2 regions of the Rhizobium sp. PP-F2F-G48 genome follow, and region 2 is predicted to be linked to the other one. Evidence: predicted binding sites of a transcription regulator. Region 2 holds the regulator's gene; the other holds the start of a gene.

Region 1 (5,577 bases), on a different contig from region 2:
ACGGTCTTGCCCTTGAGGAACTTGGTGACCTCCTGGACCTTCTGCCAGGTCTTCGGCACGCCCCACTCGCCCTCGTGTCCCTCGTCCTTCCAGGCCTTCGCCAGGTCGGCATCGCTGAAATAGTCGGTGCGGTAGTTGAAGTTGTGGCAGTCGCCATCCACCGAGATCCGGTAGGTCTTGCCGTCCCAGGTGCCGACCGGCGCCTTGAGGTAGTCGACATAGTCGTCCATGTCGATCTGGGCCTTGACCCAGTCCGGCATCTCGGAGGCGAGGCCCTTGCCGCAGACGTCGCCCTCGAACGGTGCTCCCATCTCCAGGAGATCGAAATCGACGGTGCCGGTGGCGATCGCCTGCTGCAGGCGCGGATTATAGTCGGCCTGTGCAAGGTCGATCCAGGTGATCTTCGCGCCGGTGTAATCCTCCCAGGGCTTGAGGAAGCCGCGGAAGAGGACGTTGTGAAGGTTCTGGTTGTTGAGACCCATGAAAGAGAGCTCGACGCCGGCAAATTCGCCCTGCTTCACGCTCTTCTTCGTCGCCTCCAGGCACATTTCACCGACCTTCTGCCAGTCGGCATCTGTCGGCGAACCCTTGCCGACGCCCGGGATCTGCAGCAGCTGGCTGCGGAACGAGGCGTCCTGTGCGAAGGCGGCGTTGAAGCCGCCGAGCCCGTCGAGCATCGTGCTGGCCGCGGCGACGGCCCCAAGGCTCGCGCCCGTCTTCAGAATGGCGCGCCGGCTGAGGCCGATTGCCATCATTCGTTCAAAGTCACTGACTTTCATTATGGTCTCCTCCCATGTGAAACATCTGCGCCACATCGCGTGGCATGCCGGCACCCCGCCCAGGCGCGCCGGTCTATCGCAATCAGCCGAGCCGCAGCCCGGACGCACCGTCGAACAGGTGCACCAGAGCGGGGTTCGGCGTCATCGTGATGATCTGATCGGTGTCGCCGGCCACCCGGTCGCGAAACACACCGATGATCTTCTGCTGCCCGAGCCGGGCGAAGACCTGCGTTTCCGAGCCCGTGGATTCGATCACCGAAATCCTGGCTTCCACAGATCCGCCGAGCGAAAAGTGCTCGGGCCGGATGCCGTAGTAAGCGGGCTGCCCGTCGGAGCCTGCAGGGGCCGTGGTCAGAGGCAGGACGATGCCGTCGTCCGTCTCGAAGCTCGGGGCTGCGCCGGCACGGATGCGGCCCTTGATGAGGTTCATCGAGGGCGAGCCGATGAAGCCGGCAACGAAGACATTGGCCGGGCGGTCGTAGAGGTCGAGCGGCGAGCCGATCTGCTCGACGCGGCCGTCGCGCAACACCACGATCCGGTCGGCCATCGTCATGGCTTCCACCTGGTCGTGCGTCACGTAGATCATCGTCGTTGCGAGGCGCCGCTGCAGTTCCTTGATCTCGGCACGCATCTGCACGCGCAGCTTGGCATCGAGGTTGGAGAGCGGTTCGTCGAACAGGAAGACCTTGGGATCGCGCACGATCGCCCGCCCCATCGCGACGCGCTGCCGCTGGCCGCCGGAGAGCTGGCGCGGGTAGCGCGCAAGGTAGGGAACGAGATCGAGGATCTCGGCGGCCTTGCGCACGCGCGCCTCGATCGTCGCCTTGTCGTCGCCGCGCATCTTCAGGGCAAAGCCCATATTGTCGGCCACGGTCTTGTGCGGATAGAGCGCATAGCTCTGAAACACCATGGCGATATCGCGGTCCTTCGGCGGCAGGTCGTTGACGACCTTGCCGTCGATGCGGATGTCGCCCGAGGAAATCGGCTCGAGGCCGGCCACCATGCGCAGCAAGGTGGATTTTCCGCAGCCGGACGGCCCGACGAGGACCACGAACTCGCCGTCCGGAATCTCCACGGACACGCCATGGATCACGGCAAGGCTGCCATAGGCCTTACCGACGTTTTCAATGTTCATCGACGCCAAAGGGGGCCTCCTACCCACTTACGCTGTGCACTCCCTCACAGCCCCGGCGCCATCGACGCCGTTCGTCAGCAACTTCACACACAATAACATTGTTGTAAATTGCTATTCGCCAGATGCGTTGAGGTTTGTTGTATGGGGGGTCCATTCCGACCGCGAGAGCACGGAGAGGACCGTCGGAGCCTCATTTCGGCACGGTTGAGAAGAAAGAGACTTGGATACATCACAAATTATAGTAGCATCGTGAAGTGAGAGTGAAGGAGGAGACGGCATGCTCAAGGGAATCGATCCGGTGATCCACGCGGATCTCATGCACGCGATGATGCGGATGGGCCATGGCGACGATCTCGTCTTGTGCGACATCAATCACCCCGCGGCCACCATTGCAGCCCACACGACTTACGGCCGCCTGCTGGACCTCTCCGGTTGCGGATTGACGGAGGCCGCGCGCGCCATTCTGACGCTGTTCCCGCTCGATACCTTCGTCGAACGGCCGGTCAGCCGCATGCAGGTCGTCGGCGATCCCGAGGCGCGCATGCCGATCTTCGATGCCATGCAGGACGTGGTGGATGCGTCGCAGGGCCGAGCCATCCCGATGGAGGCGCTGGAGCGCTTCGCGTTCTACGCGGCGGCCAAGCGATCTTTCGTGATCGTGCGGACCTCCGATCCCGGCCCCTATGGCTGCTTCATCTTCAAGAAGGGCGTGATCTGAAGCTGGCCGCACTCGGGAGGACACACCGGTCTTCCCCCGAGGCCCTGTTCAAGCTTTTCCCCGGCTGATATGTTCGTTATTTGTTCCGAAAGCCTTCGCGTGCCGATTCTGTGCGAGGCTGGGCGGTCGGCAGGACGGGGAAGACGGCATGGTGGCGGTAGCCTATCTGGATACGTTGAACGAGCGGCAACGCCAGGCCGTCGAACACGGCATCGTTTCGGGTGATGCCTCCTCCGACACGGTCGCCGGGCCGCTCCTGATCATTGCCGGTGCCGGATCGGGCAAGACCAACACGCTCGCGCATCGTGTCGCTCATCTCATCGTTCACGGCGCCGATCCGCGGCGCATTCTTCTCTTGACGTTTTCCCGCCGTGCCGCCTCGGAGATGGCGCGGCGGGTCGAGCGCATCTGCCGCAAGGTGCTCGGGGCCAATGCCGGCGTTCTCATCGATGCGCTGGCCTGGTCCGGTACTTTTCACGGGATCGGTGCGCGGCTCCTGCGGATCTATGCGGAGCAGATCGGCCTCGACATCGACTTCACCATTCACGATCGCGAGGACAGCGCCGACCTGATGAACCTGGTGCGTCACGAACTCGGTTTCTCCAAGACGGAAAGCCGGTTCCCGACGAAGGGCACCTGCCTGTCGATCTATTCCCGCGTCGTGAATTCGCAGGCGCCGCTTGCCGAGGTTCTGCGTCTGCATTTCCCTTGGGTCGCGGGATGGGAGGCGCAGTTGAAGAGCCTGTTTTCTGCCTATGTCGCGGCGAAACAAGCGCAGAACGTGCTCGATTACGACGATCTCCTGCTCTACTGGGCGCAAATGGTCTCCGACCCCGACCTTGCCCTGGATATCGGCGAGCGGTTCGACCATGTCATGGTCGACGAGTACCAGGATACGAACCGGTTGCAGGCCTCGGTGCTGATGGCGCTGAAGCCCGGCGGCCGGGGTCTGACCGTGGTCGGCGACGATGCGCAGTCCATCTACGCATTCCGGGCGGCCACCGTTCGCAATATCCTCGATTTCCCCGGCGCCTTCAGCCCGGCGGCCGACGTGATCACGCTCGACCGCAATTACCGCTCGACGCAGACCATTCTCGCCGCAGCCAATGGCGTCATCGATCTTGCGCGCGAGCGCTTCACCAAGAACCTGTGGACGGAGCGCCAGTCGGCCGAGCGACCGAAGCTGGTGACGGTCAAGGACGAGACCGACCAGGCCGCCTTCATCGTCGAGCAGATTCTCGCCAATCGCGAGACCGGCATGACGCTGAAGCAGCAGGCCGTGCTGTTCCGGTCGTCCCATCACAGCGGGCCCCTCGAAGTGGAGCTGACGCGGCGCAACATACCCTTCGTCAAATTCGGGGGTCTGAAATTCCTCGACAGTGCGCATGTGAAGGACATGCTGGCCGTACTGCGGTTTGCCCAGAACCCGCGGGACCGCGTGGCCGGCTTTCGCCTGCTGCAGATGCTGCCGGGCGTGGGGCCGCAGACGGCAGGCAAGATTCTCGATGCCATCGCGGCGGATCCCGAACCGCTCGCAGCCCTTGCCGAAATCCCCGCGCCGCCCCGCACCGGCGACGACTGGAGCCCCTTCGTCACCATGCTGGAGAGCCTGCGGAAATCCGGACCGGGCTGGCCGGCGGATATCGGGCTCGCGCGGATCTGGTACGAGCCGCATCTCGACCGTCTTCACGAGGATGCGGAGACCCGTAAGGCGGACTTGCTGCAACTGGAGCAGATCGCGGGCGGCTACGGCTCGCGCGAGCGCTTTCTGACCGAGCTGACGCTCGATCCGCCGGATGCGACCAGCGACCAGGCCGGCGTGCCGCTGCTGGACGAAGACTATCTCATTCTTTCCACCATTCATTCCGCCAAGGGACAGGAATGGCGCTCCGTCTTCATGCTGAACGTGGTGGATGGCTGCATCCCGTCCGATCTTGGAACCGGGACCACGCAGGAAATCGAGGAAGAGCGGCGTCTTCTCTATGTCGGAATGACGCGGGCGAAAGACAGTCTTTCGCTGATCACGCCGCAGCGCTTCTTTACCCATGGGCAAAATCCGCAGGGCGACCGGCATGTCTATGCCGCGCGGACCCGCTTTATTCCGGCAACCCTTCTGCAGTTCTTCGAACAGGCGACATGGCCGCTGGTATCGGCGTCCGCTTCGGAACGCAGTGCGCGCGAGATCCGCATCGACGTTGCCGCCCGCATGCGCGGCATGTGGAGCTGAAGCCATGCAGCCGGGCACGCTGGATATGGCAGCAAGAGAGGCGGCGCGCGAAGCGGCCGAACTCGCCGAAGCGCTGGCCGCTCCGGCTGCCGAGACGGCCCCTGGACCCGATCCGGGTGCGACCACGACCCCGCCGACAGGCGATGCGCCGGTGCGAAAGATCATCCATGTCGATATGGACGCGTTCTATGCTTCCGTCGAGCAGCGTGACGATCCCGAGCTTCGCGGCAAGCCTGTCGCCGTCGGCGGCTCCGCCGCGCGCGGCGTGGTTGCGGCCGCGAGCTACGAGGCGCGGGTCTTCGGCGTGCATTCGGCCATGGCCTCGGTCACCGCCAAACGCAAATGCCCCGATCTGATCTTCGTCAAGCCGCGCTTCGAGGTCTACCGCGCCGTCTCCCAGCAGATCAGGGAGATCTTTGCGGATTACACGCCCTTGATCGAGCCGCTGTCGCTGGATGAGGCCTATCTCGATGTGACCGAAAATTTGAAGGGCATGGAGATTGCGACCGAGATCGCCGCGGAAATCCGCGCACGGATTTTCGCCGTGACGGGCCTCACGGCCTCGGCCGGCATCAGCTACAACAAGTTCCTGGCCAAGATGGCGTCCGATCAGCGAAAGCCGAACGGGCAGTTCGTCATCACGCCCCGAAACGGTCCGGCCTTCGTGGAGGCCCTGCCCGTCAAGAAATTTCACGGCGTGGGTCCTGCGACCGCCGAG
Region 2 (5,577 bases):
CGAGTTCGTGCAGCAGTTCCAGCAGCTTCGCCACATCATGGAAATGCAGCCCCGTCGTCGGCTCATCGAGAATATAGAGCGTGCGCCCGGTCGAGCGCTTGGACAGTTCCTTGGCCAGCTTGACGCGCTGCGCTTCGCCGCCCGACAGCGTGTTGGCCTGCTGACCGACCTTGATGTAGCCGAGCCCGACCTCGTTGAGCGTTACGAGCTTGTCGCGCACCGCCGGCACGGCTGCAAAGAACTCGACGCCTTCCTCGACCGTCATGTCCAGTACGTCCGCGATCGACTTGCCCTTGAAGGTCACATCCAGGGTTTCGCGATTGTAGCGTTTCCCATGGCAGACATCGCAGGTGACGTAGACATCCGGGAGGAAGTGCATCTCGATCTTGATGACGCCATCCCCCTGACAGGCCTCGCAGCGACCGCCCTTCACATTGAACGAGAAGCGTCCGGGCTGGTAGCCCCGGGCCTTTGCCTCCGGCAGCCCCGAAAACCAATCCCGGATGGGCGTAAAGGCGCCGGTATAAGTGGCAGGGTTCGAGCGCGGCGTCCGGCCGATCGGCGACTGGTCGATATCGATGACCTTGTCGATATGTTCGAACCCGTCGATGCGGTCGTGATCGGCCGGAATTTCGCGCGCGCCCATCACCCGTCGCGCCGCCGATTTGTAGAGCGTTTCGATGAGAAAGGTGGACTTGCCGCCACCGGAGACGCCCGTCACGGCGGTGAAGACCCCGAGCGGGATGGACGCCGTGACATTCTTCAGATTGTTGCCGCGGGCACCGACGACGGTCAGTTCCTTTTTCTTCTTCGGCTTGCGCCGCTCGGCAGGCACCGAGACAGAAAGGTCGCCCGAGAGATATTTGCCTGTCAGAGAAGTAGGGTGATCGATGATCTCCTGCGGCGTGCCGGAAGCCACGACCTGGCCGCCATGAATGCCGGCAGCCGGACCGATATCGACAACATAGTCGGCCGTCAGAATCGCGTCTTCGTCGTGCTCGACCACGATGACGGTATTTCCAATGTCGCGCAGATGCCGCAGCGTATCGAGAAGGCGCGCATTGTCACGCTGATGCAGGCCGATCGACGGCTCGTCCAGCACGTAGAGCACGCCCGTCAGGCCCGATCCGATCTGCGAGGCGAGCCGGATGCGCTGGCTTTCGCCGCCCGACAAGGTACCGGAATTTCGCGAAAGACTGAGGTAATCCAGCCCGACATCGTTCAGGAAGCGCAGGCGATCGCGAATCTCCTTCAGGATCCGAACGGCAATCTCGTTCTGCTTCTCCGTTAGGCGGGCGGGCAGATCCTCGAACCAATCCCGCGCGACGCGGATCGACATGTTCGTCACCTCGCCGATTTGAAGCCGGTCGATCTTGACGGCCAGCGCCTCGGGCTTCAGCCGGAAACCTTTGCAGGCCGGGCAGGGGGCTGCCGACATGTAACGCTCGATCTCCTCGCGCGCCCAGGCCGATTCGGTTTCTTTCCAGCGCCGTTCGAGGTTGGGGACGATCCCTTCGAACGTCTTCGTGGTGTTGTACGAGCGTGCGCCATCCGCATACTGGAACACGATCTTTTCGTCCGTCCCGCGCAGGATCGCCTTTTTCGCAGCATCCGACAGATCCGCCCAGGTGCTGCTCAGCTTGAAGCCGAACGCCTTGCCGAGCGCTTCCAGCGTTTGATTGTAGTAAGGCGACGACGATTTGGCCCAGGGGGCGATCGCCCCGTTTTTCAGGGTCCGATCGTGTTCCGGAACGATGAGGGCCTCGTCGATCTTCTGCTGACTGCCGAGGCCGTCGCAGGTGGAGCAGGCACCGAACGGATTGTTGAAGGAAAACAGCCGCGGTTCGATCTCGGAAATCGTGAAGCCGGAGACGGGGCAGGCGAATTTCTCCGAAAACAGCACCCGCTCATGCGTCTCGTTGAGCGATTTGTTCGCGGAGCCGCCGGCCGAGGTCTCCTTCTCGGGCAGAGGCTTGTCGGCAAATTCGGCTATCGCAAGACCATCGGCCAGCCTGAGCGATGTTTCCAGACTGTCGGCCAGCCGCGCAGCAATATCGCCGCGCACGACCAGGCGATCGACCACCACATCGATATCGTGCTTGTATTTCTTGTCGAGCGCGGGGACATCGGCGATCTCGTAGAACTGGCCATCGACCTTGACGCGCTGAAAGCCCTTTTTCATCAGCTCCGCGAGTTCTTTCTTGTACTCGCCCTTACGGCCCCGGATCATCGGCGCGAGGATGTACAGGCGAGCGCCTTCCTCCATCGCAAGGATACGGTCAACCATCTGGCTCACCGTCTGGCTCTCGATTGGCAGCCCGGTCGCCGGCGAATAGGGGACACCGACGCGCGCGAAAAGAAGGCGCATATAGTCGTAGATCTCCGTCACCGTTCCCACGGTCGAGCGGGGGTTCTTCGACGTCGTCTTCTGTTCGATCGAAATTGCGGGCGAAAGACCTTCGATCAGGTCCACATCCGGCTTCTGCATCATCTCCAGAAACTGGCGCGCATAGGCCGACAGGCTCTCGACGTAGCGCCTCTGCCCTTCCGCATAGATCGTGTCGAAGGCGAGCGACGATTTTCCCGACCCGGAAAGGCCGGTCATCACGATCAGTTTGTTGCGCGGGAGATCGAGGTCGATACCCTTGAGATTGTGCTCCCGCGCACCGCGGATCGAGATGGTCTTGAATTCGCTCATGGTCAAACGCTCTGTATGGGGACGAAGCCCTTACTTAAGATCAATACTTCATATGTCGACCCGGCCTCGGGCGAAACCGCAATTCGAACGTCCCGGTCCGGGCAGGCTCGTTGAGCATCGGAAGCCCGGCGCGTGCATGGTTGACAGGATCATAACGAAGAATTAGAACAAATAAAGAACAAATTTGCAAACTGTTGTGGATTGCCGCGGGTCGAGGGCGAAAAGCCAGATCCAACAGCGTAGGCTTTGCGCACATTGCGGGACGTTGGGCCGCTTTCAGGAGACAGGACAAAGAGATGGCTGGTAGCGTAAACAAGGTGATCCTCATCGGAAATGTCGGGGCGGACCCGGAAATCCGGCGGACGCAGGACGGAAAGCCGATCGCGAACCTGCGCATCGCCACGTCCGAAAGCTGGCGCGACCGAAATTCGGGCGAGCGACGCGAGAAGACCGAGTGGCATACGGTCGTCGTTTTCAACGAGGGCCTGTGCAAGGTCGTCGAACAATATGTGAAGAAGGGCGCCAAGCTTTATCTCGAAGGCGCCTTGCAGACACGCAAATGGCAGGACAAGGACGGCAACGACCGCTATTCCACCGAAGTGGTGCTTCAGGGCTTCAATTCGACGCTGACCATGCTGGATGGCCGTGACGGCGGCGGCGGTAGTGGTGGTGGAAACCGTGGGAGTTCGGATTACGGCGGGGGCAGCGGACCGAACTATGGCGACGATTTCGATCGTCCGGCCCAGTCGTCCGGCGGTCGTTCGGGCGGCAGCACCGGCGGGGCGAGCGGTGGCTTCTCGCGCGATCTGGATGACGACATTCCGTTCTGATTCCGTCTTGGACACCGAGTGTCAAATAGCCTTTTCGCCGTTGCGAGCCTGCTTGCGACGGCGTTTCTTATTGCCGGAGCGATGAACGCTGATCTCAAGGTCTGTCCTTTCGGAAAGGACCTCGCCGCAAGCAACGCATCTGAACGAATTCGCCTTTTCGTCGATGAACGGTTCACTTCGGCGGAATGGCACTTGCAGAACACATGAGGAACATATAACACTGTTCTTGCTTTGTTTCGTGACTTTGGAGTCGTTTGATCATGCTGACCCGCAAGCAACAGGAATTGTTGATTTTCATTCATGAGCGCATGAAGGAATCGGGTGTTCCGCCATCGTTCGACGAGATGAAGGATGCTCTGGAACTGGCCTCCAAGTCCGGCATCCATCGGCTGATCACGGCGCTCGAAGAGCGTGGCTTTATCCGGCGCTTGCCAAACAGGGCGCGGGCGCTCGAGGTGATCAAGCTGCCGGACGCCTATCTCGCGTCGACACCGCCGAAGCGGGGGTTTTCACCGAGCGTCATTCAGGGAAGTCGCCCGTCCTCTGTCCCGGAAACACCGGCGAAGGCTGCCATTGGCGTCGGAAACGATAACAGCGTCTCCGTTCCTGTCATGGGTCGGATTGCTGCCGGCGTGCCGATTTCCGCTATCCAGAACAACACGCATGACATTGCCGTTCCCGCTTTCATGCTCGGCAGTGGCGAGCATTATGCGTTGGAAGTTCGGGGGGACTCGATGATCGAAGCGGGCATTCTCGATGGCGATACCGTCATCATCCGGAGTGCGAACAGCGCCAGCCCGGGCGAGATCGTCGTGGCCTTGGTCGATGACGAAGAGGCGACCTTGAAACGCTTCCGCCGCAAGGGAGCCTCTGTCGCTCTGGAGGCGGCCAACCCGGCCTATGAGACGCGGATTTTCGGACCGGACCGGGTCAAGGTTCAGGGAAAGCTTGTCGGCTTGATCCGCCACTACCAGTAAAAAGGATATGGTTTCCGGCGAGGGGTGGCCGATTGGAGGCGTCGGTCTCCAGGGCAAGCATCGGTTTTCCTCGTCCTGAATTCCTCGTCCTGTCCGCTTCGATAGTGACCTCGCGCCGTGCATTTCATCAATGCGCGGTTTGCTTGTTTCTCATGGTGCGGCCTTCTTTCTGTTGCTTTCGTTCGACAAGGATGGAGGCGGGGATTGCTATTCTCGAAACCGTTGGGGAGGCGAAGAGGATACGAGAAGCGGATGCAGGCACTCGGCTCGCGAGATCCAGCGGCACGCGTTTTTCAGAGAAATCTGCACGATGGAGAAGCAGACGGAACTGCTTGCGGACATCGGCGTTAACCGGCCGAACACTGCGGAGACCGAGATGCCGGGAACATTGGAAAGTTTTGAAGTCCTGGTCTTCGACGATCGCGAAGGCGAGATTTCGCTATCCGATCGACCATTGAGCATCAAGACCGCCGATGAAGCCCGCGCTTTGGCCAGTCGTCTTGCACGCGGACATGCGGGCACGGCAGTCGTCTCAAGGCGGGGCAACACAGCGATTGGCGAAGCCGGCCCAGCCCTCGTTCTTGAGCAGCATGGTCGGATCGGCGATTTCGACTGAAGATCGCTGATAAAGGATCGCTGGCAATGGCGCCGTACCATCTCTTTTCAAGCGCAGACCGTGCGCAAAGGATCACGCTATGAGAATGATTTTCGTCGGGATGCTAGCATCCGTCCTTAGTATCCTCGTGATCAAGTACGCCAACAACGATCTCGGCAATGGCGTTCCCATGACGACAGTTGGAGCAGCCAGCTCACTCTAAAGCCCAACGTCTGTCTGGCTGCTTCCACTATTGTTGATTCCGGCATCTTTCGGCACAACGGCGTCCGCTATTCGTGAATGGTATAGGATCCCATCTCGCACAGGTTTTGCTTGTCTTCAGTCGTCGCCAAGTCTGACCCCTCCTCGAACTCGAACCGCATGTCGTAGTCGCAAACGTCGCGTCCGTCCGCGATCGTCAGTTCGATCGTCTCGCCAGGACTGAGCACCTGCTCTCCGAAGACGTCCCTCTCCCAG

What was found. The regulator LexA, encoded in region 2, represses DNA repair genes until DNA is damaged. The targets are predictions, from matches to a motif close to TGTTCNNNNTGTGTTCNG.
Region 1: the regulator LexA is predicted to act here: its motif matches at 2,703-2,720, upstream of C8J36_RS17005 (ATP-dependent helicase).

Annotation. Positions count from the first base shown of each region.
Region 1 covers NZ_SLVH01000007.1:211,044-216,620, forward strand. Annotated here, with positions in the region: gene C8J36_RS16990 (sugar ABC transporter substrate-binding protein) at 1-779, opposite strand, end outside; gene ugpC (sn-glycerol-3-phosphate ABC transporter ATP-binding protein UgpC) at 862-1,923, opposite strand; gene C8J36_RS17000 (RbsD/FucU domain-containing protein) at 2,192-2,632, shown strand; gene C8J36_RS17005 (ATP-dependent helicase) at 2,781-4,859, shown strand; gene dinB (DNA polymerase IV) at 4,864-5,577, shown strand, end outside.
Region 2 covers NZ_SLVH01000001.1:995,340-1,000,916, forward strand. Annotated here, with positions in the region: gene uvrA (excinuclease ABC subunit UvrA) at 1-2,698, opposite strand, end outside; gene C8J36_RS04510 (single-stranded DNA-binding protein) at 2,995-3,528, shown strand; gene lexA (transcriptional repressor LexA) at 3,789-4,505, shown strand; gene C8J36_RS04520 (hypothetical protein) at 4,816-5,121, shown strand; gene C8J36_RS04525 (hypothetical protein) at 5,391-5,577, opposite strand, start outside.